2 regions of the Caballeronia sp. TF1N1 genome follow, and region 2 is predicted to be linked to the other one. Evidence: riboswitches for the same ligand, from Rfam matches in the RefSeq annotation. Region 2 holds a riboswitch; the other holds the start of a gene.
What was found. A riboswitch is a leader RNA that binds a small molecule or an ion and turns the genes downstream of it on or off. The one in region 2 is predicted to bind thiamine pyrophosphate.
Positions count from the first base shown of each region.

Region 1: linked by a shared signal. The riboswitch ahead of LDZ28_RS12225 (FAD-dependent oxidoreductase) and the one ahead of thiC (phosphomethylpyrimidine synthase ThiC) in region 2 are both predicted to bind thiamine pyrophosphate.

Region 1 is NZ_CP084626.1:2,614,634-2,625,561, forward strand. Features, by position in the region: gene mlaE (lipid asymmetry maintenance ABC transporter permease subunit MlaE) at 1-359, opposite strand, end outside; gene LDZ28_RS12205 (ABC transporter ATP-binding protein) at 356-1,171, opposite strand; gene thiE (thiamine phosphate synthase) at 1,269-2,333, opposite strand; gene LDZ28_RS12215 (thiazole synthase) at 2,330-3,139, opposite strand; gene thiS (sulfur carrier protein ThiS) at 3,166-3,363, opposite strand; gene LDZ28_RS12225 (FAD-dependent oxidoreductase) at 3,382-4,524, opposite strand; TPP riboswitch at 4,727-4,854, opposite strand; gene LDZ28_RS12230 (ABC transporter ATP-binding protein/permease) at 5,103-6,845, shown strand; gene LDZ28_RS12235 (hypothetical protein) at 6,985-7,467, shown strand; gene LDZ28_RS12240 (DUF1828 domain-containing protein) at 7,469-8,254, shown strand; gene LDZ28_RS12245 (glutamate synthase subunit beta) at 8,318-9,784, opposite strand; gene LDZ28_RS12250 (glutamate synthase-related protein) at 9,863-10,928, opposite strand, start outside.
Region 2 is NZ_CP084626.1:1,037,943-1,048,870, forward strand. Features, by position in the region: gene LDZ28_RS04745 (FUSC family membrane protein) at 1-86, opposite strand, end outside; gene arfB (alternative ribosome rescue aminoacyl-tRNA hydrolase ArfB) at 299-706, shown strand; gene LDZ28_RS04755 (hypothetical protein) at 762-1,286, opposite strand; gene LDZ28_RS04760 (DMT family transporter) at 1,405-2,331, opposite strand; gene LDZ28_RS04765 (L-lactate permease) at 2,429-4,030, opposite strand; gene LDZ28_RS04770 (hypothetical protein) at 4,674-5,219, opposite strand; gene LDZ28_RS04775 (glycine zipper 2TM domain-containing protein) at 5,427-5,639, opposite strand; gene thiC (phosphomethylpyrimidine synthase ThiC) at 5,860-7,791, opposite strand; TPP riboswitch at 7,969-8,108, opposite strand; gene LDZ28_RS04785 (EamA family transporter) at 8,410-9,348, shown strand; gene LDZ28_RS04790 (DUF4397 domain-containing protein) at 9,730-10,509, shown strand; gene LDZ28_RS04795 (entericidin A/B family lipoprotein) at 10,806-10,928, opposite strand, start outside.

The DNA.
Region 1 (10,928 bases), 1.4 Mb from region 2:
TTCATCAAACCGATCTCGGCAGTCAGCGACGTACCCGCGCGGCCGGCGAACAACAGCGCCGTGACGACCGGCCCGAGTTCGCGCACGAGCGAAAGCGCGACCAGCAGTCCGAGCGCCTGCTCCGAACCATAGCGGTTCAATGTGTAATATCCCTGCAGCCCGAGTACGAAGCCGACGAACAGGCCCGACACCGCGATGATGACAAGCGAATAATTGCCGACGAAGTGAATTTGCTTCGTGACGAGACGCGGCCGCCGCAAAAGCGGGAAGAATTCGAGTACGAGGCGCAACAGCATGCGCATTGCATAACCGGCGGTTCCGAAACCGTCGAGCACCCAGCGTCCGAGCGCGCTGATCATGCTTTCCCTCCGATGCCGAAATCCGCCGCGAGCGGCTGGCTCGCGTAATGAAACTTGAAGGGACCGTCCGGCGTGCCGTCGATGAACTGACGCACGGTCGGGTCTTCCGACGCGCGTAATTGCTCCGGCGTGCCTTCCGCGTGAATGCCGCCGTTCGCGACGAAGTACACGTAGTCCGCAATGGCGAACGACTCGGGCACATCGTGCGAAACGAGAATGGACGTGGCGCCGAGAGCGTCGTTGAGCGTGCGGATGAGTTGCGCGGTTATGCCGAGCGAGATGGGATCGAGACCGGCGAACGGCTCGTCGTACATCATCAGTTCGGGATCGAGCGCGATGGCGCGGGCAAGCGCGACGCGGCGCGCCATGCCGCCGGAAATCTCCGACGGCGCGAGATCGCGCGCGCCACGCAGGCCAACCGCGTTGAGCTTCATCAGGACGAGATCGCGGATGAGCTCTTCCGGCAGATCCGTGTGTTCCCGCAGCGGAAACGCGACGTTCTCGAACACGGTCTGGTCGGTGAACAGCGCGCCGAATTGAAACAGCATGCCCATCCGGCGGCGCAGCGCGTAAAGACCGTCGCGCGATTGCGTGCCGACGTCCTTGCCCGCGAACAGCACCTGACCGCGGCTGGCTTTCACCAGCCCGCCGATCAATCGTAAGGTTGTCGTCTTGCCGCAGCCGGAGCCACCCATGACCGCAACCACCTGACCACGCGTGAAACGCATGTTCAGGTTCGAGAGAACGGGCCGATTACCGTAACCGAAATCGACGTCGCGAAGCTCTAGCAGGGGCTCGGGGAAAGCTGGCACGAGGTAAGAAATTCCTTGGACGCAAGAGGCCGAATTATAGGGCCTGCGCGCAATCGGTGCTTTACCTACGCTCTACCCGATATGATTTTCAGAACATTTACCCTTGATTTGCAAAGCTTTGTTGTAGCGACTCGACGGCGGCTTCGGTGTCCGCCGCTTCTGTCACGGCACGCACGACAGCAGCGCTTCCTACGCTGGTCGCCAGCACCTCGGGCAATACCTTGCCGTCGATACCGCCGATCGCGACGAGCGGCACACGTCCTTTCAGAAGCTTTACGTAGCGTGTAAGCCGCGCCAGGCCTTGCGGCTTGGTGGGCATGACTTTCGTCGTGGTGGGAAACACCGCGCCGAGCGCGAGATAGCTCGGCCGGAAGTGCAGCGCGCGAAGCATCTCGTAATAGCCGTGCGTCGAAAGTCCGAGGCGCAAGCCGGCTTGCGCGATTGCCTGCAGATCGGCGGTTTCGACATCTTCCTGACCGAGATGCACGCCGTAAGCGCGTGCGGCGATCGCTTCGCGCCAGTGATCGTTGATGAAAAGCTGCGCCTGATGCCGCTGCCCCGCCACGACCGAACGCTCGATTTCGCCGTGAAGGTCCGCTGCGTCGGTGGTCTTGCGGCGCAACTGCGCCGTGCGCACGCCGAGGTCCAGCACGCGTTCGACCCAATTCGCGCTCGGCAAGACGGGGTAGAGACCGAGCTTGTCCGGGCAAGCGGGAAAGGCAGGTTCCGGCGCGGGCGGAAGATCGCCGACGCGCGGGAACGTGTCGAAGTCGCTTGGCCACGCGTCTTCTTTCTGTTCGTCGCCGGCGCGCCATGCCATTGCCAGGACGAGCGCATCGTGCGGTTCGAAATTGCAGTCGAGGAACGCCGCCAGCGCGGCCAGCCAGTCGTCGGAACGCTCGCCTTCGAGAACATGGCGCGCGCCTGCATGCAGCAATATCACGCGACGTTCGTACGCTTCCAGCACCGTCGCATTGCCCGCGGCGTATGGCTCGTTGACGACGAGCAGATCCTGCGCACTTGGCGTATCCGGCACGGTCAGGCAGATGCGCCAGCGCGTTGGCGGCGCGGGCCACTCGCCGAGCCGCGCGCGGATACGTTCGGCGACTTCGGTCAACTCATCCGCCGGCGGCCAGAAAACTTCGTGTCCGAGCAAGCTCATGCAGCACCTCCGTCCTGATGCCAGAACGGCATGCCAACGACCGGCGTGCTGGCCTGCGCGCTGTCGCGCTCGGCCATCGGACCGGCGAGAAACGCCGTGCGCCCGGCTTCGACACCCAGCGCGAACGCGCGCGCCATCTGCGACGGAAAGGTCGCCTGCGACACGGCGGTGTTCAAGAGCACACCGTCGAAACCCCACTCCATCACCTGGCACGCATGCGAGGGCACGCCGAGGCCTGCATCGACGATCAGCGGCACGTCTGGCAGCCGCTCGCGCAACGTGCGCAGACCGTAGGGATTGGTCACGCCCTTGCCGGTGCCGATGGGCGCGCCCCAGGGCATCAACGCCTCGCAGCCGGCATCGAGCAGACGGCGGCCGATCACGAGATCCTCGGTGCAATAAGGCAGCACCTTGAAGCCGTCGCGCACGAGCTTGCCCGCCGCTTCGACGAGGCCGATCGGGTCGGGCTGCAACGTGTAGTCGTCGCCGATCAGTTCCAGCTTGATCCACGGCGTGTCGAAAACCTCGCGCGCCATGTAGGCGGTGGTCAGCACTTCATCGACGCTATGGCAGCCCGCCGTGTTTGGCAGCAGCGCGACGCCGTGACGCTTGAGGACTTCGAAAAAACCGGCCTCGCCAGTCTCGGACTGACGGCGCAGCGCGACGGTCACCATGCCGGGCCGCGCGGCATCGATGGAATCCGAAAGCGATTGCAGCGACGGATAACGCGATGTGCCGAGCAGCACACGGCTCGGGAACGTCTGGCCGTAGAGCGTGAGGCTATGGGCGGCGGTGTGTGAGGTCATGATTCGATCCTTCGGATTCGGTGGATTCAGCCGCCCGCGACGGGCGACACGACGTCGAGCTTGTCGCCGGCTCGAAGCGTCTTCGTGCCGTGCTCGCCGCGCGCGACGAACTGCCCGTTGAGCGCGACCGCGAACGGCGGTTTGGCGCCGAATGCGGCGAGCGCGTCGGTGACGGTGGCGGCATCGGTCAGACTGAATTCGCGCTGATTGATGTGGATGTTCATGGCTTTGACTTTCGATGACTAGAGCGCGGCCGCGATGGCCGGTTCGCTATGCAGAAGTTCGGACCAGCGCGCGCCGCCGCGATAATCCGCGAACGATGCGGCGTCCGCGACGGTTCCGCCGGCGATGGCTTGGGCGAGTGCGCAGGCGGCATCGGCGACTTCCGGCGCGATCATGAAGCCGTGCCGATACAGGCCGTTCACGCGCACGGTCCGCGCCCCGTCCCAGACGATGGCCGGCCGATGATCCGGCAGCGTCGGCCGGCACTGAGAATTGAGTTCGAGGATGCGCGCCTCGCCGAAACCCGGATGCACCGCGAACGCCGCACTCATCAGTTCCAGCGCCGAGCGCACGCTCACGGGCGACATGTCCTCGCCTTCGACTTCGGTCGCGCCGATCACGTAAAGATCGTCCTCTTTCGGCGCGATATACAGCGGATAACGCGGATGCAGCAGCCGCACCGGCCGCGACAACCCGATGCCCGGCGCATGCACGCGCGCCACTTCCCCGCGAATACCACGCAACGCGGGCCACGCAGTTTTGCCGCCCAGCCCACGGCAATCGATGATCCAGCGCGCGTCGGGCATGGCATCGACCGGAGAATTCCAGTGCGTGCGCACGCCGCGCGCCGTAAGTCCGGCCGCGAGCGCTCGAAGCGCCTGACGATTGTCGAGTTGACCTTCGTGCGGCAGCAGCCAGCCTTGCGCGAAACGCGTGCCGAGCGCGGGTTCCGCTTGCGCGACTTCCGCGCCCGCGAGCTTGATGAAGCCGCCATCGAGCAAGCTTGCAGGCGCGTTGGCGCGCAGCCTGCGTTCGAACAGCGGCGCTTCCGCGCGATCCGCGCCGTGCCAGACGACGAGCGTGCCGTTGCGCTGAAAGTAAACCGGCTCGGGCAACTCGGCGATGAGACCCGGCCAGCGTTCCAGCGACGCCGCGCCGAGTTCGACGACGAGCGGCTCCGCACTCGTCGCCTCGGCGAGCGGCGCGAGCATCGCGGCGGCCACCCACGCAGCCGACTGCGTGCCCGCCTCGTCGCCGCGCTCGTATAGCGCGACGCCGTGGCCCGCGCCCGCGAGTTGCCACGCCACGAGCCGCCCGACGAGTCCTCCGCCGATGACGGCGAAGTCTGGCCGGCGCGCGGCGGGCTGATCGATCGTGTTCACTTTTCCGATGTCTCCTGTCGATCGAAACGAGGCTGTGCGCCGCTCCGGTCTTATCCACGACTGATAACGCCGTGCAGCAAACGCACGAACGCGAAGACAAAACTTGCAGAGGAGAGACCGGCCCGGCAGCGGCAACGCAAACAACGCGCGCCAGGCGGAAAAGAAAGATGATGGAAGAACCTGGAGGAAAGGCGCGACGGCCGCGCGTTCTCCGGAAACTTCCCTCGCCGGTATTACCCGGATCGGGTGCAAAGGGTCTCTCTCAGCCTCGCCGCGCCAGCACACCGATAATTCGATGACGTCGCGCGCGAAGCACCCCTGTTTCGTCGAAGATCATTAGACCATGAAAGCCAAAGCCGCTGCAAACCGGGATTCCCCGCCTTTGGTCGCCTCAGTCGGCACTCTGGCACAATGCCGCGAGCATGGTTCTCCGCATGGTTGTGCGAATGAGCACGGAATTAAGCGGCAGTTAAGGGAACCTCTGAACAATCTGCGGGACAGGAAAGAGGCTGCGCGTGCGAGTATCGCGGCGCGGTGCGTCCATTCGTAACTCGGACCGGCATATCATCAGGAAGGTCATGGCCAATTCTCAACCGGAAAACACGCAGCAACAAGCCGACACGGTCTCTGCGTGGAGCCTCATCAAGCCCTACTGGGTCTCGGAGGAGCGCGGCTTCGCATGGGGTCTGCTCGTTGCCATCATCGCGATCAACATGACGGTCGTATGGATCAACGTGCGGCTCAACAGCTGGAGCGCGGCGTTCTACAACGCGCTGCAGAACAAGAACGTCCACGACTTTCCGCACCTTCTGCTGGTCTTCACCGGCCTCGCCTTCGCGTACATTCTGCTTGCGGTTTATGGGAGGTATCTGCGGCAGATGCTCGGCTTCCGCTGGCGCCAGTGGCTGACCAACAAGTATCTCGAACAGTGGTTCGGCGACCGCGCTTTTTACCGCATAGAACGCGACCGTCTCGCCGATAACCCCGACCAGCGGATCAGCGACGACCTGCAATCCTTCGCGACCACCACGCTGTCTCTGTCGCTCGATCTGCTTTCCACGCTCGTCACGCTCGTCACGTTCATCACCATTTTGTGGACGCTCGCGGGCGCGCTGACCATCACGGCATTCGGCACGCCGCTCGTCATTCCCGGCTACATGGTCTGGGCGGCGGCGCTTTACGCGATCATCGGCTCGGTCATCATTCAGAAGGTCGGGCATCCGCTGGTGTCGATCAACTACCAGCAACAGAAGGTCGAGGCCGATTTCCGCTTCGGGCTGATTCGCGTGCGCGAGAATGCCGAGCAGATCGCGTTTTACGATGGCATCGCCACCGAGACGGCCAACGCGAAGACCATTTTCCAGCGCATTCGCGACAACTGGTGGATGATCATGAAGTACACGAAGCGCATGACCTTCGTGCTCAGTTTCTACGGACAGATCGCCATCATCTTCCCGATCATGGTTGCCGCGCCGCGCTATTTCGCGGGCGCGTTCTCGTTCGGCGTCTTGATGCAGATTTCATCGGCGTTCGGCACGGTCAGCGATTCGTTCTCCTGGTTCATCAACAGTTACTCGACCTTGGTCGAATGGCGCGCCACGGTGAATCGTCTGCGCGAATTCAAGCGTGTGATGCGCTCGACGCATATCCGCGAGGAAACGTCGCCGGCAACGGCGCATGGCGGTATCAACCTGCATTACACGAGCACGAAAGCGCTGACGACCAAGGGGCTTGCGCTCGCGTTGCCGAATGGCACGCCACTTTCGCGCGTGGGCGATGTGACGATAGAACCGGGATCGCGCTGGCTGATAGTCGGGCCGTCGGGCGCGGGCAAGAGCACGCTGATGCGGGCTCTGGCGGGCCTTTGGCCGTTCGGCGACGGTAGTATCGACGCACCCGTCGACGCGAAGATGCTGTTTATCCCGCAAGTGAGCTATCTCCCGATCGGCACGCTGCGCGCGGCGTTGAGCTATCCGTCGCCGGGTGGCACCTTCACCGACGAGGAATCGCGCGAGGCGCTGCGTCTGTGCAATCTGGCCGAGTATGGCGACCGCCTGGAAGAAAGTGCGCACTGGGCGCGCAGCTTGTCGCCGGGCGAGCAACAGCGTCTTGCCGCCGCGCGCGTGCTGCTGCACAAGCCCGACTTCCTGTTCCTCGACGAAGCCACCAGCGCCCTCGATGCGGATAACGAACTGCATATCTACAACACGCTCGTCGAACGTTTGCCGAAGGCGGCGATTTTGAGCGTTGCGCACCGGGAGTCGGTGGCGCTGTTCCATGATTATCGGATCGAGATAGAGAGGACGATGGCGGAGGTTTGATTCCGTCTCTTGCTGAATGAAGAACCGCATCCGCGAGCAATTGTGGGTGCGGTTTTTCTTATTTGTGGCGGTGAGTAACTTGCCCTGCGCGCGACGTCATAGACTTCGAAGCGTTACGGCAGACAGTCACAAATAATCGATGGACTTCCTTCTACTGACAGACGACGATCTCGAATCGATGCGCCACGCGCCAAAATCCATCGTCAACAAGGGGGCGCGGTGGGTAACGAAAGGCGGTCACCGCGAAAAGAATTACGTGCTCCACGATGCACGCGATATGACACAGGTTTACCGGCTCTTTCTTCGCGTCTCGCTGACCAGAGCCAGTGCGTTTTCTGTCGGTCTCGCGCGTGTGTGGTCACCTGATGCAACCCTTGTGCTCGTGCGTTACAACGGTCCTTATCACGGGCACAGAAATGTTATCGAGCGCGTCAAGGTTCCCTTAGGCTGTCACAAGCATGTCGCCACCGAACGATACATCCGTGCCGGCCACGATCCGGACGGCTATGCTGAATCGGTCTACGACTACAATTCGGTTGAGGGAGCATTTGATTGTCTCTGCAGGGATTGCAGCGTCGACTTGCTTGACTACAACCCGTTTCAATCCGAGCTCGAGTTCTGACATGCTGCGCGACGCACCCGATACGGTTAAACGACTGCTCTGCGAGTCATGGTGTTCCGAGCTGGACGTGGCACAAGACGGTGATGCGCTTCGCTTGTCCATGCCGCTGCTGGAACCGGATGGCGACTACGTGACGGTCTGGCTTCGTCAAACGATGGGCGGCTGGCTCATCGAAGATGCGGGCACGACGTTGATGCGCATTTCCTACGACTCCGACGCTACTCTTCTCACGCGCGGTCCACGCCGTGTGCTGCTGGACAAGATGCTGGCGGAATACGGCGCGCGCCTTGGAGAAGATGGGCAGATCGTGTCCGAGTCAGACGAAACTTCACTCGGCATGTCTTTGCTTCGCTATGGTCAAGCCTTGGTGCGCGTCAACGACCTAAAGACATGGAGCAAGTCACGTGTCGCATCGACTTTTTCCGACGACCTGAAGCGTCATCTGATAGAGATTGTCGGAGTAGACAACGTGCTCGAGAACTATCTGGCGCCGCAAGTTCCCGACGCCGCTGACTACCCAATCGACTTCTCGCTCAGAGGCGGCCGCGCACCTCTTTTCGTATTCGGTGTCGCCACGCGGGAACGAGCGCGGCTGGCAACTATCGTCCTTCAGCATATCGATCAGCACATCGAGTCGTTCGATTCGATCGTGGTTTTTCAGGATGCCAGCGCGTTACCGAGCGGTGATTTACGTCGTTTAATGAACGCCGCCAACGACATGGTGGACTCGCTCGACGCGAAAGGCGCACTCGAAAAGAAAATCCGCCATCGCCTGAGAACGGCATAGCCCCGCCAACAAAAAAGGGCGAACCCCAAAGGCCCGCCCTTTTCTCCCATCAACCCCGCTCTTTTATCGCGGCAATTCGCTACTGCCCATCAAATACGCATCCACCGACCGCGCGCACTGACGCCCTTCGCGAATCGCCCACACCACGAGCGACTGACCGCGCCGCATATCGCCTGCGGTGAACACCTTGTCCGCCGACGTGTAATACGCTTTGTCACCTTCGGTCGAGGCGCGCACGTTACCGCGCGCGTCCTTGTCGACGCCAAACGCATCCAGCACCGGCGAAGCTGGCTGCGTGAAGCCCATGGCGAGCAGCACGAGGTCGGCCTTCAGCTCGAACTCGCTGTTCGGCACTTCCTGCATCTTGCCGTTCTTCCACTCGACGCGCACCGCGATCAGCTTCTCGACCTTGCCATTCTTGCCTTCGAAACGCTTCGTCGCAACCGACCAGTCACGCTCGCAACCCTCTTCATGCGACGACGACGTACGCAGCTTGATCGGCCAGTAGGGCCACACGAGCGGCTTGTTCTCTTCCTCGGGCGGCTGCGCGAGCAGTTCGAACTGCACCACGCCCTTCGCGCCATGCCGGTTCGAGGTGCCGACGCAATCCGAACCCGTGTCGCCACCGCCGATCACGACGACATGCTTGCCCTTCGCGACCAGTTGCTCCGCGAGCTTGTCGCCTGCGTTGACCTTGTTCTGCTGCGGCAGGAATTCCATCGCGTAATAGATGCCTTCCAGCTCGCGCCCCGGCACCGGCAGATCGCGCGGCGTTTCCGAACCGCCCGCCACCACGACCGCATCGAACTGTTCTTTCAGTTCGTCCGGCGTGATGGTTTCCTTGGCCGTATTGCCGATGTGCCCCGGCAGCGCGTCCTTGCCGATGAACACGTTGGTGCGGAACGACACGCCTTCCGCTTCCATTTGGCGCATGCGGCGGTCGATCAGCCACTTCTCCAGCTTGAAGTCGGGAATGCCATAACGCAGCAAACCACCAATGCGATCGTTCTTTTCGAACACGACCACGTCGTGACCGGCGCGTCCCAGTTGCTGCGCGACCGCGAGCCCGGCGGGACCGGAGCCGACCACCGCAACCTTCTTGCCGGTCTTGTGTTTGGGCGGCTGCGGCGCGACCCAGCCTTCGGTCCACGCCTTGTCGATGATCGCGTGCTCGATCGACTTGATGCCCACCGGATCGTCATTGATGCCGAGCGTGCAAGCCGACTCGCACGGCGCCGGACAAATGCGTCCCGTGAACTCGGGGAAGTTGTTGGTCGAATGCAGCACTTCGATCGCGCTCTTCCAGTCCTGACGGAACACGAGATCGTTGAAGTCCGGAATGATGTTGTTCACCGGACAACCGTTGTTGCAAAACGGAATGCCGCAGTCCATGCAGCGCGCGCCCTGAACCTTGGCGTCTTCATCGGTCAGCGCGGCGACGAATTCCTTGTAATGCTTGACGCGGGTCAGCGGTGCTTCGTACGCCTCGTGGCGGCGTTCGAACTCGAGAAAACCGGTTGCCTTGCCCATGTGGTTCTCTTCTTTCTCTGTATTTGGTGAGGAACTCGCTCTCCGGCGTACCGGAGAGCTCTTCTATAGTGAGACCGCTCAGGCCGCGAGTGCGTCCTTTGCCTTCTTCGCGCCGATCTCGCCGAGCGCGCGCTTGTAGTCGGTCGGGAACACCTTCACGAACTGACGGCGCGACGCATCCCAGTTTTCGAGCAGCGCCTTGGCACGCGGCGATCCGGTGAACTGGAAGTGACGCTCGATCAAACCCTTGAGCAGCGCTTCGTCGGTCTTGCCGGCATGCCACAGCGCGCGATCCACCGTGCGCTCCTGTTCGGCCTGTTGCAGCACCGGATCGAGGGCCACCATGGTCTTGTTGCACTTGGCGCCGAACGTGCCGTCCGGATCGAACACGAACGCGACGCCGCCCGACATGCCCGCCGCGAAGTTGCGGCCCGTCTCGCCGAGCACGACCACCGTGCCGCCCGTCATGTATTCGCAGCCGTGATCGCCCGTGCCTTCGACGACTGCCGTCGCGCCCGAGTTTCGCACGCAGAAGCGCTCGCCCGCGACGCCACGGAAGTACGACTCGCCTTCGATAGCGCCGTACATCACCGTGTTGCCGCAGATGATGTTCTCCTCGGACTTGCCACGGAAGTCGTTGGTCGGGCGAATGATGATGCGCCCGCCCGACATGCCCTTGCCAACATAGTCGTTACCGTCGCCGACGAGGTCGAGTGTCACGCCCTTGGCGAGGAACGCGCCGAAGCTCTGACCCGCCGTGCCCTTCAACTGGATATGGATGGAGTCGTCGGGCAAACCGTCGTGGCCGTACTTCTTCGCGATCAACCCGGACAGCATGGCGCCGACCGTGCGGTTCACGTTGCGCACCGGCTGGATGAACGAAACGTGCTCGCCCTTCTCGATCGCCGCCTTTGACTTCTCGATCAACACGTGATCGAGCGCCTTGTCCAGACCGTGGTCCTGCACATCGACGTGCTTGCGCGCGACTTCCGCGCCCACCGGCACTTGATAGAACACGCGCGAAAAGTCGAGACCCTTCGCCTTCCAGTGTTCGACGCCCTTCTTCGTGTCGAGCAATTCGGCGTGGCCGATCAGATCCTCGAACTTGCGAATACCCAGTTGCGCCATGATCTCGCGCACTTCT
Region 2 (10,928 bases):
GGCAGGGACACGCCCAGAGCGATCCGCAAGCCGCCGAAGAAATACTGGCTGTAAATGAACTTCCTGATTTCGAACGAATAGCGCATCGACTTCCTGGTTTGACGCTCGTTATGACCACGGGCGAAGCACGCTCCGGACCCAGGCGGTCAGGCGGGTTGAGTCTATCGCACTTGTCATGCACTTATAACTCACTTGCGCTTCGTTCGGAACTCGGCCGAATGGCCAGCTTTTCGGCGCCTCGCGGCCTTTGTTATGCTCACGTGAAAAGCGCCGAACACATCTTCAAGGGAGCCCACCGATGAGCGACAGCATCGCCGTGCCGCCGCACGAGATCGAGCTGACGGCCGTGCGCGCGCAGGGTGCGGGCGGGCAGAACGTCAATAAGGTATCGAGCGCCATTCATCTGCGCTTCGACATCCGCGCATCGTCGTTGCCGGAGCACATCAAGGCGCGGCTGCTCGCGCTGTCGGATAGCCGCGTGACGCGCGATGGCGTGGTCGTCATCAAGGCGCAGGAACATCGGACGCAGGACATGAATCGCGCGGCGGCGCTCGCGCGGCTCGACGAGCTGATTCGCAGCGTGAGCATCGTGCGGCGCAAGCGCATCGCGACCAAGCCAACGCGCGGTTCGCAAGTGCGGCGCGTCGAAGGCAAGGTCAGGCGCGGTGCGATCAAGGCCGGGCGCGGGCCGGTGCACGGCGACTGAAGCGGGAATTCAAGCGGGATTCGAGCGCAATTCGAGCGGGAGTTGAAGCGGCGCGTCAGCCGTGCTGTTCCGCGGGAGATACATCGAGCGGCCCGAGCATGATCGTCTTAAGCCTGCCGCGTCCGAGCACGCGCGCGAGTTCCGCGAAGACGCAATAGTTGAAGACGAGCGTGACGAGCAAAATCTGCACGGCCCAGAATTGCGGCCAGTTCAGATGGTCCAGCAGGTCCTGGTGCGCGGCCGCAAGACTATGCGTCTCTTTCCAGAACTCGAACAAGCGCTCCAAGTAATGGAGCACCAGCGCGACGAGCGTGTAAATGACGGTTTTCCATCCCGCATTCCAGATGAGCGGGCGCTCGGGATAGCGATTGATGAATGGCAGCATGTCGGCGAGTAGAACCGCCTTGCCGAGAATGAGCGAGGCGACGAGCACGGATGCCGACGCGGGAATCGACAGGCCGGCGCCTTTCACCATGAGCGCGTGCACGACCATCACCACATGCAGCACGACGAAGAAGAACAAGGTGGGCGGCAGCATCTTCATCAATTCGTGCCTGGCCTTCGCGAAAAAGTCGTGCATGGTCTGCTCCAGGAAACGCATGGAGCGCATGCCGGCGCGTTGCACGAAATGCAACGCGCATCCGAACAATTCGATGAATCTCGCACTGCGGCAGCGGCTGCGCTGTTTGCAGTCTAGTTCAGCCTACGAGCTTGCGGCGTCCTGAAAACGGCAGGCGCTTGATCGCGCCGGTGGCGAGCGCGGTGCCCGCAAGCACGACGGCACAGCCTTCGAGCATGACGAGCGACACCCGCTCATGCAGAAACAGCGCGCCCCACAGAATGCCGAAGAGCGGAATGACGAAAGTGACGGTCATCGCGCGCGCGGGACCGACGACCGCAACCAGATGGTAGTAGATGAAGTACGCGATACCCGTGCAACCCACGCCCAGCGCGAGCACCGCCGCCCATGCAGGCGTGGAGACCGGCGCGGCGGGCCACGTGACGAAGGCGATCGGCGCGAGCATGAGCGTCGCGCCGATCATGCTGCCTGCGGCGTTGGTCATGGCATCGACGTCCATCAGATACTTTTTCGCGAAGTTGCCCGCAACACCATATAGCGCCGATGCCGCGAGGGCCGCGGCCGCCGCCAGCACGCCCGCCGCGCCCGATCCCGCCGATCCGGGCGAGCCTTCTATCTGATTCCACACGAGCAGCAGCACCCCCGCGAAACCGATCGCCGTACCGATAGTGCGCAAGGTCGTGAGCCGGTCCTTCAGCCAGAGATAGGCGACGAGCGCGCCCCACAGCGGCGTCGTCGCATTGATGACGGATGTGGCGCCAGCCGAAAGCGTCAGCTCCGCATAAGCGAAGAGGCAGAACGGCGCGGCCGAATTGAGAATGCCGACGATGAGTAGCGGTAGCGCACGCTTGCGCATGATCGCGAGACTGCTCGAAAACTGGCGGCGGCCGAGCAGCATGGCGACGAGAAACACGGCGCCGATGCCGACGCGCAAGGCCATTAGTGGCGCGACGCCGAACTCGGCGACGCCCACGCGGATAAAGAGAAACGACGCGCCCCAGAGCGCGGCGAGACAGACGAGTTGCAACAAATTGACGGGTGACATGACGATGCGGACTTCAGTGTTCCAAGGAAAAGTCCGCGCATGTTAGCACCGCGCCGCGTGCCGTCGGTCATCGCGCCGATGAGACCGCAAGGAACAATCAATGTGGCGGAATCATCCACGTCAACACGTTCTGCTGCAGCCACACGAGAATGCCGAGAATGATGGTGAGCAGAATCGAATGCTTGAAGGTGCGCGCGAAAACGAGTCCTTCCTTGCCCTTGAGTTCGGTCGTGGCGACGCCCGTCGAAATGTTTTGCGGCGAGATCATCTTGCCCATCACGCCGCCGGACGAATTGGTCGCGGCCATCAGCACAGGATTGAGATTGAGTTGATGAGCGGCGACCACCTGAAGGTTGCCGAAGAGCGCGTTGCCCGAGGTATCGCTGCCTGAGAGAAACACCGCCACCCAGCCGAGAAAGGCCGACACGAGCGGGAAGAACGGCCCGACCGAGGCCACCCCGAGTCCGAGCGTGTAGTTCATGCCCGAGTAGTTCATGAGATAGGCGAGCCCGACGATGGTCGCCACCGTGAAGATGGCAATGCGCGTTTGCACCCAGGTATCGACGATAGCGTGGCCGAACTCGCTTGCCGGCAACTTCACCAGGAGCGCGGTGATGATGGCCGCCACGAGAATCGCCGTGCCGGTGGCGAGCGGCTGGAAGTCCCAGATCGCGCCGTAGGGCTGATTGTAGAGCGTGATGTAGACCGCCTTGTCGAGCCCCGGCCACGGGACCTTCACGTCGCCGATGAGGAAGATCTTGGCCACCGTCCAGACGATCACCACGACTGAGACGACGATCCACGGCATCCATCCCTGAGCGGCCGAGACGTTGCCGCGCGCGTTGGCGAGGCGATCGACGTTCACCGCGAAGCGTTCGTCGGGCGCGGGCTTCCAGACGCGCAGGAACGCTATGGTGAGGATCAGCGAGACGAGCGAGGAGAGGACATCGGTGAGCGAATAGCTGATGTAGTTCGACGTGACGTACTGCGTCAGCGCGAACGCGCCGCCCGAGACGAGCAGCACGGGCCACACGCGCAGCATGTTGCGAAAGCCCGCGTAGATACCGATAACATAGAACGGCAGGAAGAACGCGAAGAACGGCAACTGGCGGCCGACCATCTTGGCGAGCGCATCGGTGGGCAAATGCGTGACCGCGCCGAGCACGGTGATCGGTACGCCGAGCGCGCCGAACGCGACTGGCGCCGTGTTGAAGATCAGCGTGAACGTGAGCGCTTCGAGCGTCGGAAAGCCGAGCAGGATCAAGAGCGAACTCGTGATGGCGATCGGCGTGCCGAAGCCCGAGATGCCTTCGAGCAATGCGCCGAACGAAAAGCCGATGACCACGAGCACGATGCGCCGGTCGTTCGGCAGGTTGTCGATCATCCACACGCGAAACGCTTCGAAGCGTCCCGAGCGTTGCGCGACGTTGTAGAGCAGGATCGCGGAGAACACGATCCACATCACCGGCCAGAGCGCGAACACGGCGCCGGCTGCGATGGAGTCGAGCGCGAGTCCAACCGGGAAGTGCCAGCCCACCATCGCGATGATCAACGCGACGATCAGTCCCGCAAGCGAAGCCTGCCACGCGGGACGGCGCGCCCAGCCGAGCATGACGAGTACGACGATGATAGGCAACGCGGCAACGATGAAGGAGAGCGCGAGCGAACCCGCGACAGGCGTGAGGATCTGATGGAACATCGGGTCTCCTGTGTCTCTATTCTTGGATGGATGCCGCGGTCTTCGCTGCTGGTTCGAGTGGTATCGAAGACTTTAAGCAACCGCATAACGCGCTCACTAAGAATAGGGCGAGGATGGCCCTCGTCAAGGCTTGAATATTGGCGTAAGGATGCCGGATGGAAGCGGAAAGGGACGTGACGCATCCGCTCCGTTCGGAAGGTTGGTCACGCGTTTCGCGGGATGCGGCGATCAGCTCTCGACGGTCGCCGGAGTAGCGGTGGTTCGTGTTGCCGCGCTGGAATCAAGACGCGATGCAGGCACTTGGCGAAACACCCAAAGCGCGAGCAGCCCAAGGGATGCGACCATCCACAGCAGGAAAAAAGCGAAGGCCATCATGTCCAATCCCCGAGAACGATAGGTAACGCTTGGGCTGACACCCGCGCGGTCCAATAAGTAGGGATACCATTTAGCGATAATCGTGCCAAAGCACCGGCGTAATCCGCCAGGGCCTTGTCGGATAAGGAAAGTGACCGATCGTACAGAGCGGCAGGGCAAGCGGATTGCACCTGCATTGCCGGGAAATGTTTCAGAATTGTTACTTTTGTCGGTAATAGCGGCGCAGAGTGCAACATCGACGCCGCGTCCGAGCGTGGTGTTTGATTATTCAATGGCCATGGCCGCCACCGCCATGTCCACCGCCGCCTTGCCAACTGCCACCGCCGCCGTGCCATCCGCCGCCACCGCCGTGCCATCCACCGCCGCCACCATGCCATCCGCCGCCATAGCCACGTCCCCAGCAACATCCGCCGCCGCCCCAGTAGCCGAAGCCGATCGACACCGACGGATAACCGTAGCCGTAATAACCGGGGTAAGCAGCATATGCGGGATAAGCGGCGTAAGCGGGATAAGGTGCGTACGCGTAAGGATAGGGATAAGCCGGCGCATACGGCGTGCTCGTATAGATCGTCGAGTAGTCGACTGTCGGCGCGGCCACTGCGTACTGAGCTTGCGACGGCGCGTTCGCGGCACTGACGCCCGAAGCACCTTGCGCCGGTAACGCGAACTCACGTTGCGTGTAGGCAGCGGGAACCGGCGGATAGTAATAAGCGGGGTAGTCGGGATACGGCAGGTAGCATCCGCCGAGAAGCAATCCGGCAGCAAGCGAAGCGGCCGCTGCCCTGTAACCGAAGATGATGCGCGGGGAAATCATGATGCTGCTCCTTGCTTGCGACTTGCCGGACTCTACCTATGCGATTGCGAGGAAGGGTCCGTTAAGAAGGAGCTTACTCGATCGTTGCGGCGTGCGCGTCGCGCGTCCGCTAACAAATCTCGGCGTGTATCAATCCTGAAACAGCCCTCGATCGAAGCGGCGGCAAGCATCGCTGCTTGCCGCATAAGATGACTGTGGATCGCCCGCTTACTTCCCGACTTGATTGCCGATAACCCCGCCTACTGCCGCGCCCCCCAACGTCGATAACGCGCTTCCGCCGATCACGGCCCCACCCGCGGCGCCAACACCAGCGCCAACGGCCGTATCGCGTTGACGCGTCGTCATGTTGTCGCAGGCCGTGAGTCCGGCGAGAAGGGAAACGACCACTGCTGCGGCGCCGATTTGTTTGATGATTTTCATGTCGACTCTCCAGAACGATTGATCAATGAAACGGCCGCGGCTTTGCCCACGCGTCCTGCCGTTCGATCACGATCTGGCTTTCATCGACGGACGCCGCAACGTTTTTTTCGCCGGTTCGTTCGTTTATCAGCAGGAAAGATGCCCGAAACGGTGCACGCGCGCGCCATGCAAAAACGGCCTGCAAGGAAGCACAGGCCGTTGCGTACAGTCAGCGTTTGCTTCAGGTCGGCTGATAAATCTCCGCGCCCTTCTTCACGAACTCGATGGCCTTGGTCTGCATGCCCTTGGCGAGCGCATCGCTTTCGGAGACGCCTTGCTTGGCCGCGAAGTCGCGCACGTCCTGCGTGATCTTCATCGAGCAGAAGTGCGGGCCGCACATCGAGCAGAAATGCGCGACCTTGGCGGAATCCTTCGGCAAGGTTTCGTCGTGAAACTCGCGCGCCTTGTCGGGATCGAGGCCGAGGTTGAACTGGTCTTCCCAGCGAAACTCGAAGCGTGCCTTGGATAGCGCGTTGTCGCGCACCTGCGCGCCTGGATGACCCTTCGCCAGATCGGCCGCGTGCGCCGCGAGCTTGTACGTGATGATGCCGGTCTTGACGTCGTCCTTGTTCGGAAGTCCGAGATGCTCCTTCGGCGTGACGTAGCAAAGCATGGCGGTGCCGAACCAGCCGATCATCGCCGCGCCGATGCCCGAGGTGATGTGATCGTAGCCCGGCGCGATGTCGGTGGTGAGCGGCCCGAGCGTGTAGAAGGGCGCCTCGTCGCACCATTCCAGCTGCAGGTCCATGTTCTCCTTGATGAGCTGCATCGGCACATGGCCGGGGCCTTCGATCATCACTTGCACGTCGTGCTTCCACGCGATCTGCGTGAGTTCGCCGAGCGTCTTCAGTTCACCGAGCTGGGCTTCGTCGTTCGCGTCGTAGATGGAGCCGGGACGCAGGCCGTCGCCGAGCGAGAACGAGACGTCGTACTGCTTCATGATCTCGCAGATGTCTTCGAAGTGCTCGTAGATGAAGCTTTCCCGATGATGCGCGAGACACCATTTCGCCATGATCGAGCCGCCGCGCGAGACGATCCCCGTCATGCGGTTGGCCGTCAGCGGCACGTATTGCAGGCGCACGCCCGCGTGAATGGTGAAGTAATCGACGCCTTGCTCGGCTTGCTCGACGAGCGTGTCGCGAAAGATTTCCCAAGTCAGGTCTTCGGCCTTGCCGTTGACCTTTTCGAGCGCCTGATAGATCGGCACCGTGCCGATCGGCACCGGCGAATTGCGGATGATCCACTCGCGCGTCTCGTGAATATGCTTGCCCGTGGACAGGTCCATCACCGTGTCGCCGCCCCAGCGGATCGCCCAGGTCATCTTGTCGACTTCCTCGCCGATCGACGAACTCACGGCCGAATTGCCGATGTTCGCGTTGATCTTCACGAGGAAGTTGCGCCCGATGATCATCGGCTCGCTTTCCGGGTGATTGATGTTCGCGGGGATGATCGCGCGGCCGCGCGCCACTTCATCGCGTACGAACTCGGGCGTGATGGCCTTCAGGGCGTCCTTGTCGAAAGGCACCGCGCCGAACGACTGGCCGGGATGCTGACGGCCCATCATCGCGGCGAGCTTTTCGCCGTTCGGACCGCTCGTCTTGAGGCTTTCGAGGTATTCGGCGCGGCGCTGATTCTCGCGAATGGCGATGTATTCCATCTCCGGCGTGACGATGCCCTGCCGCGCGTAATGCATCTGCGACACATTCTTGCCGGGCGTCGCGCGTCGCGGATGACGATGCAGATCGGGGAAGCGCAGCTCGGCCGTTTTCGGATCGGCGGCGCGCTCGCGGCCGAATTCGCTCGAAAGATCCGCGAGTTCCTCGGTGTCGCCGCGCGCTTCGATCCAGCCGGCGCGCAACGCGGGCAAACCGGAGCGGATGTCGATCTTCGCGTCCGGATCGGAGTAGGGGCCGGACGTGTCGTACACGTACACCGGCGGATTCTTTTCGCCGCCGAAACTGTCGGGCGTGTCGGACTGCGTGATCTCGCGCATCGGGACGCGGATGTCGGGCGTCGAACCCGTCACGTAGACCTTGCGCGAGTTGGGCAGCGGCGCGATGGCGGCTGCATCGACGATGGCGTTTTCGGAAAGGAACTTGGGATTCGCATTCATGTGCTGTTTCTCCTTTTCAGTCGCAGGGACGGTAATTGACAGCGAGCACGCGGGCGATCGAACGAACAACGAACAAACGAACGCCGGCGAGCTCGGCTGATTCAGGAGCTAGACAGGGAGGAACGAGATGGAAAGGTGCGGGCCCGAGAAGACGTGGCGCGTGAGAGAGATACCGTGCGCCGAGGCCCGAACGCTTCCCTGCGCTGGCATTATCCAGATCAGGTTCAAAGGGTATTTCTCACCCACATTGCACGGGCCATTCAGTCGACGCAGCCGGACGAATCGCGATGTGCAACGCAGGACCCCCGCGTTAGCAGGCGTCACCATACATCGTGGCGTGGCATCTTGGCAACCGTTCGCGAAGTTTGCGCTGAAGCGCAGGCGCTTACTGCATAATGGCGAGCGCGCGATTTTCGGTACTTACCCGGATGTCGTCAGCAGTCGCCCCGCCTGTCGCTTCCGCACTTCTTTCGCTCCGTCATGCCGTCCATCGTCAGTCCCGCCTCGTTCGTCACCTGGCGCGCGCGTTCTTCAAGCTCATGCCCCGTTCGGTCGATTGGCGGCAGTCCCCATTGCAAGTCTCTTGCCCCAATCCGGGCGCGCTTCGCGGAGTAATGCATGTCTGCCGTACCTCCGCGTCTGCCGCTCGGTTTTCCCGACCGCTTTCCGTTTCGCGCTCCTCGCAGCCTCAAGGGACGCGTCGCGCTCGCGCTGGCCGTCGTTTATCTCGTGTGGGGATCGACGTATCTCGGCATTCACCTGGCGCTCGAATCGTTTCCGCCGCTCATGCTCGGCGGCCTGCGTAACCTGTGCGCTGGCGTCGGTCTCTTCGTGATCGCCATGCATCGCAAGGCGGTGTGGCCGACGGCGCGTGAAGTACGGAATGCAGCGATCGTCGGGACTTTGCTCGAAGGTTTGTCGAGCGGGATGATGGCTTACGGCATGCGCACGGTGGGAACCGGCACGGCTGCCGTGATGGTGGCTACCGTGCCGCTCTTCGCGACGATCTTCACCGCGCTTGCCGGGCGCAGTGTGGCGAAGGGCGAATGGTTTGCGGTGGCGCTGGGTCTCTTGGGTATCGTGTTGCTCAATCATGGCGATCCCTCGCCGAGCTCGACCGTCGGCACGCTCGCCATCTTGTGCGCGGCAATTTTTTGGGCGGGCGGGGCGCATCTGGCAAGCCGTCTTTCGCAGCCTTCCGATCTGCTGATGTCGACTGCGTTGCAGATCGGGCTTGGCGGGCTTATCGCGACTGTCATCGCGTTCGTGTCAGGCGAGCGCCTTGGCCAAGTGAGCATGGGCGCGGGGTTTTCGTTTTTGTATCTCGTCGTGGTCGGATCGATGGCCGCGTATGTCGCTTATAACTTTCTCATTCGGAACACGAGCACGATTGTCGCGACGAGTTGTCTTTACGTGAATCCGGTCGTCGCGGTTTTATTGGGCGCTTTGTTGCTTGGGGAAATCATCACGCAGTGGACGGTTGTTGCCACGGTCGTGATTTTGATGAGCGTTGCGTTGTCGTTCTGGTTTGATTATCGGCGGCGGGGGTTGGTTTGAGCAGCGCGCCCTCCGCCTTTCCTTTTGTAAAAACCTCCTCCGCGCGCTGCATTCGCTACTATCCGGCGCCGCTTTAGTCGGCCTTCCAGCTCGGCCCGAGCAATTCCTCTAACGAATAACAAACCCTTGCGGCGCAAGGCTCGCCGTCATTTCGGCCGCCTCTGCGCACCGATGCAGGGCATGCGCATTGCTCAATGCCGTCACCCTCGAACGACAGTTTCATCGGCATGACACGAAAGCCTGTCGTTCAAGGGAATAGAAGCAAAAGAGAGAAGGGGTCTTCCGAGGCGCGCCGGGCAATACGCATGATCACTTAAGCGTGGTGCTCGCAGCGCGGACCGGACAACAAAATCAATGATCAAAGCTAAGGAAGGTGGAAACATGAAGCTCATCCGCACAGTCACCGCGCTTGCCGCCGTCGCCTCGATCCTGTCCGCTTGTGGCGGCTCCGACGACGTAGGCAAGGAACTCGGACTCACGAATCCAGAAGTCCACTTCATCCACGCGATCCCGAGTGCCCCCAACGTCGATTTCTACGACAACGGCAAGGTGCTGCAAGCGAATCTCGGCTACCAGACGGTGACGAACTTCGCAAACATCGATACGGGCCAGCAGAACTTCTCCTACGCCGCCGTCAACACGACGACGCAACTCGCGACCGACACGAGCATCTCGAATGCCGCCAAGGGTCACGAGTACACGGTGATCGCGCTGCCTGACGCGGGTTTCCTGCCGTCCATCGCCGTGATCGACGATCCGTTCGACAAGGGCCTGCTCTCGAACAGCGCGCGGGTGCGCGGCTTCAATGCGTCGGCGAATGCGCAGACTCTCGATTTGTATCTGGTCGCACCGGGGACGAACATCGCGACCGTCAATCCGACGATGGCGGGCGTCGGCTTCAAGAACGCCGTGCCGGCAACGACGCGAGACTCGCTCTACGTCAACGGCGGGACGTATCAGCTGGTCGCGACGCTGCCAGGTTCGAAGACGCCGGTGTATGCGTCGGCATCGTTCAATCTGAGCAACAACGCCGATTGGCTCGTGACGACGCTGCCTTCAGGCAACGCGTTGTCGCAAGTGATCCCGAACAAGATTCGCGTGCTCGTTGCGCAGGGCGGCAATACCACGACGCCTGCGATCGAGCTGCCGGACACGCTGTAATCTGAAGCGCCCGGGTAACAGGGCGCAGACATCGACGAACCCCACGCTGCCGCACGCGTGGGGTTTTTCGTTCGAAGAAGAGCGGGTTTATGACCCTCGCAGACATCCGGCCGCCTAACTACGTGCGAACGTCGCCAATCACGCGAGGCAAGCAAGCCTCAGGTGCCACGCATCCACGCTCTCTCACGTACTAAAGACAAACGAAAAAAATCCCGCCAAAAAACATGACGGGACGACAGAAAAACAGCACGAGACATCAACGCGATGAGCGCCTGGCTCACCGCGCCGCGGCCAATTTACTTATGCTCTTCGGCCGAATTCGAAATAGCCTGACCGCCCTTCGAGATATCCTGGCCCGCGCCCGACATGGTATTGCAGCCCGCGAGCGCGGCGGTGCCGGCAATCAGCAGCAAAGCGAT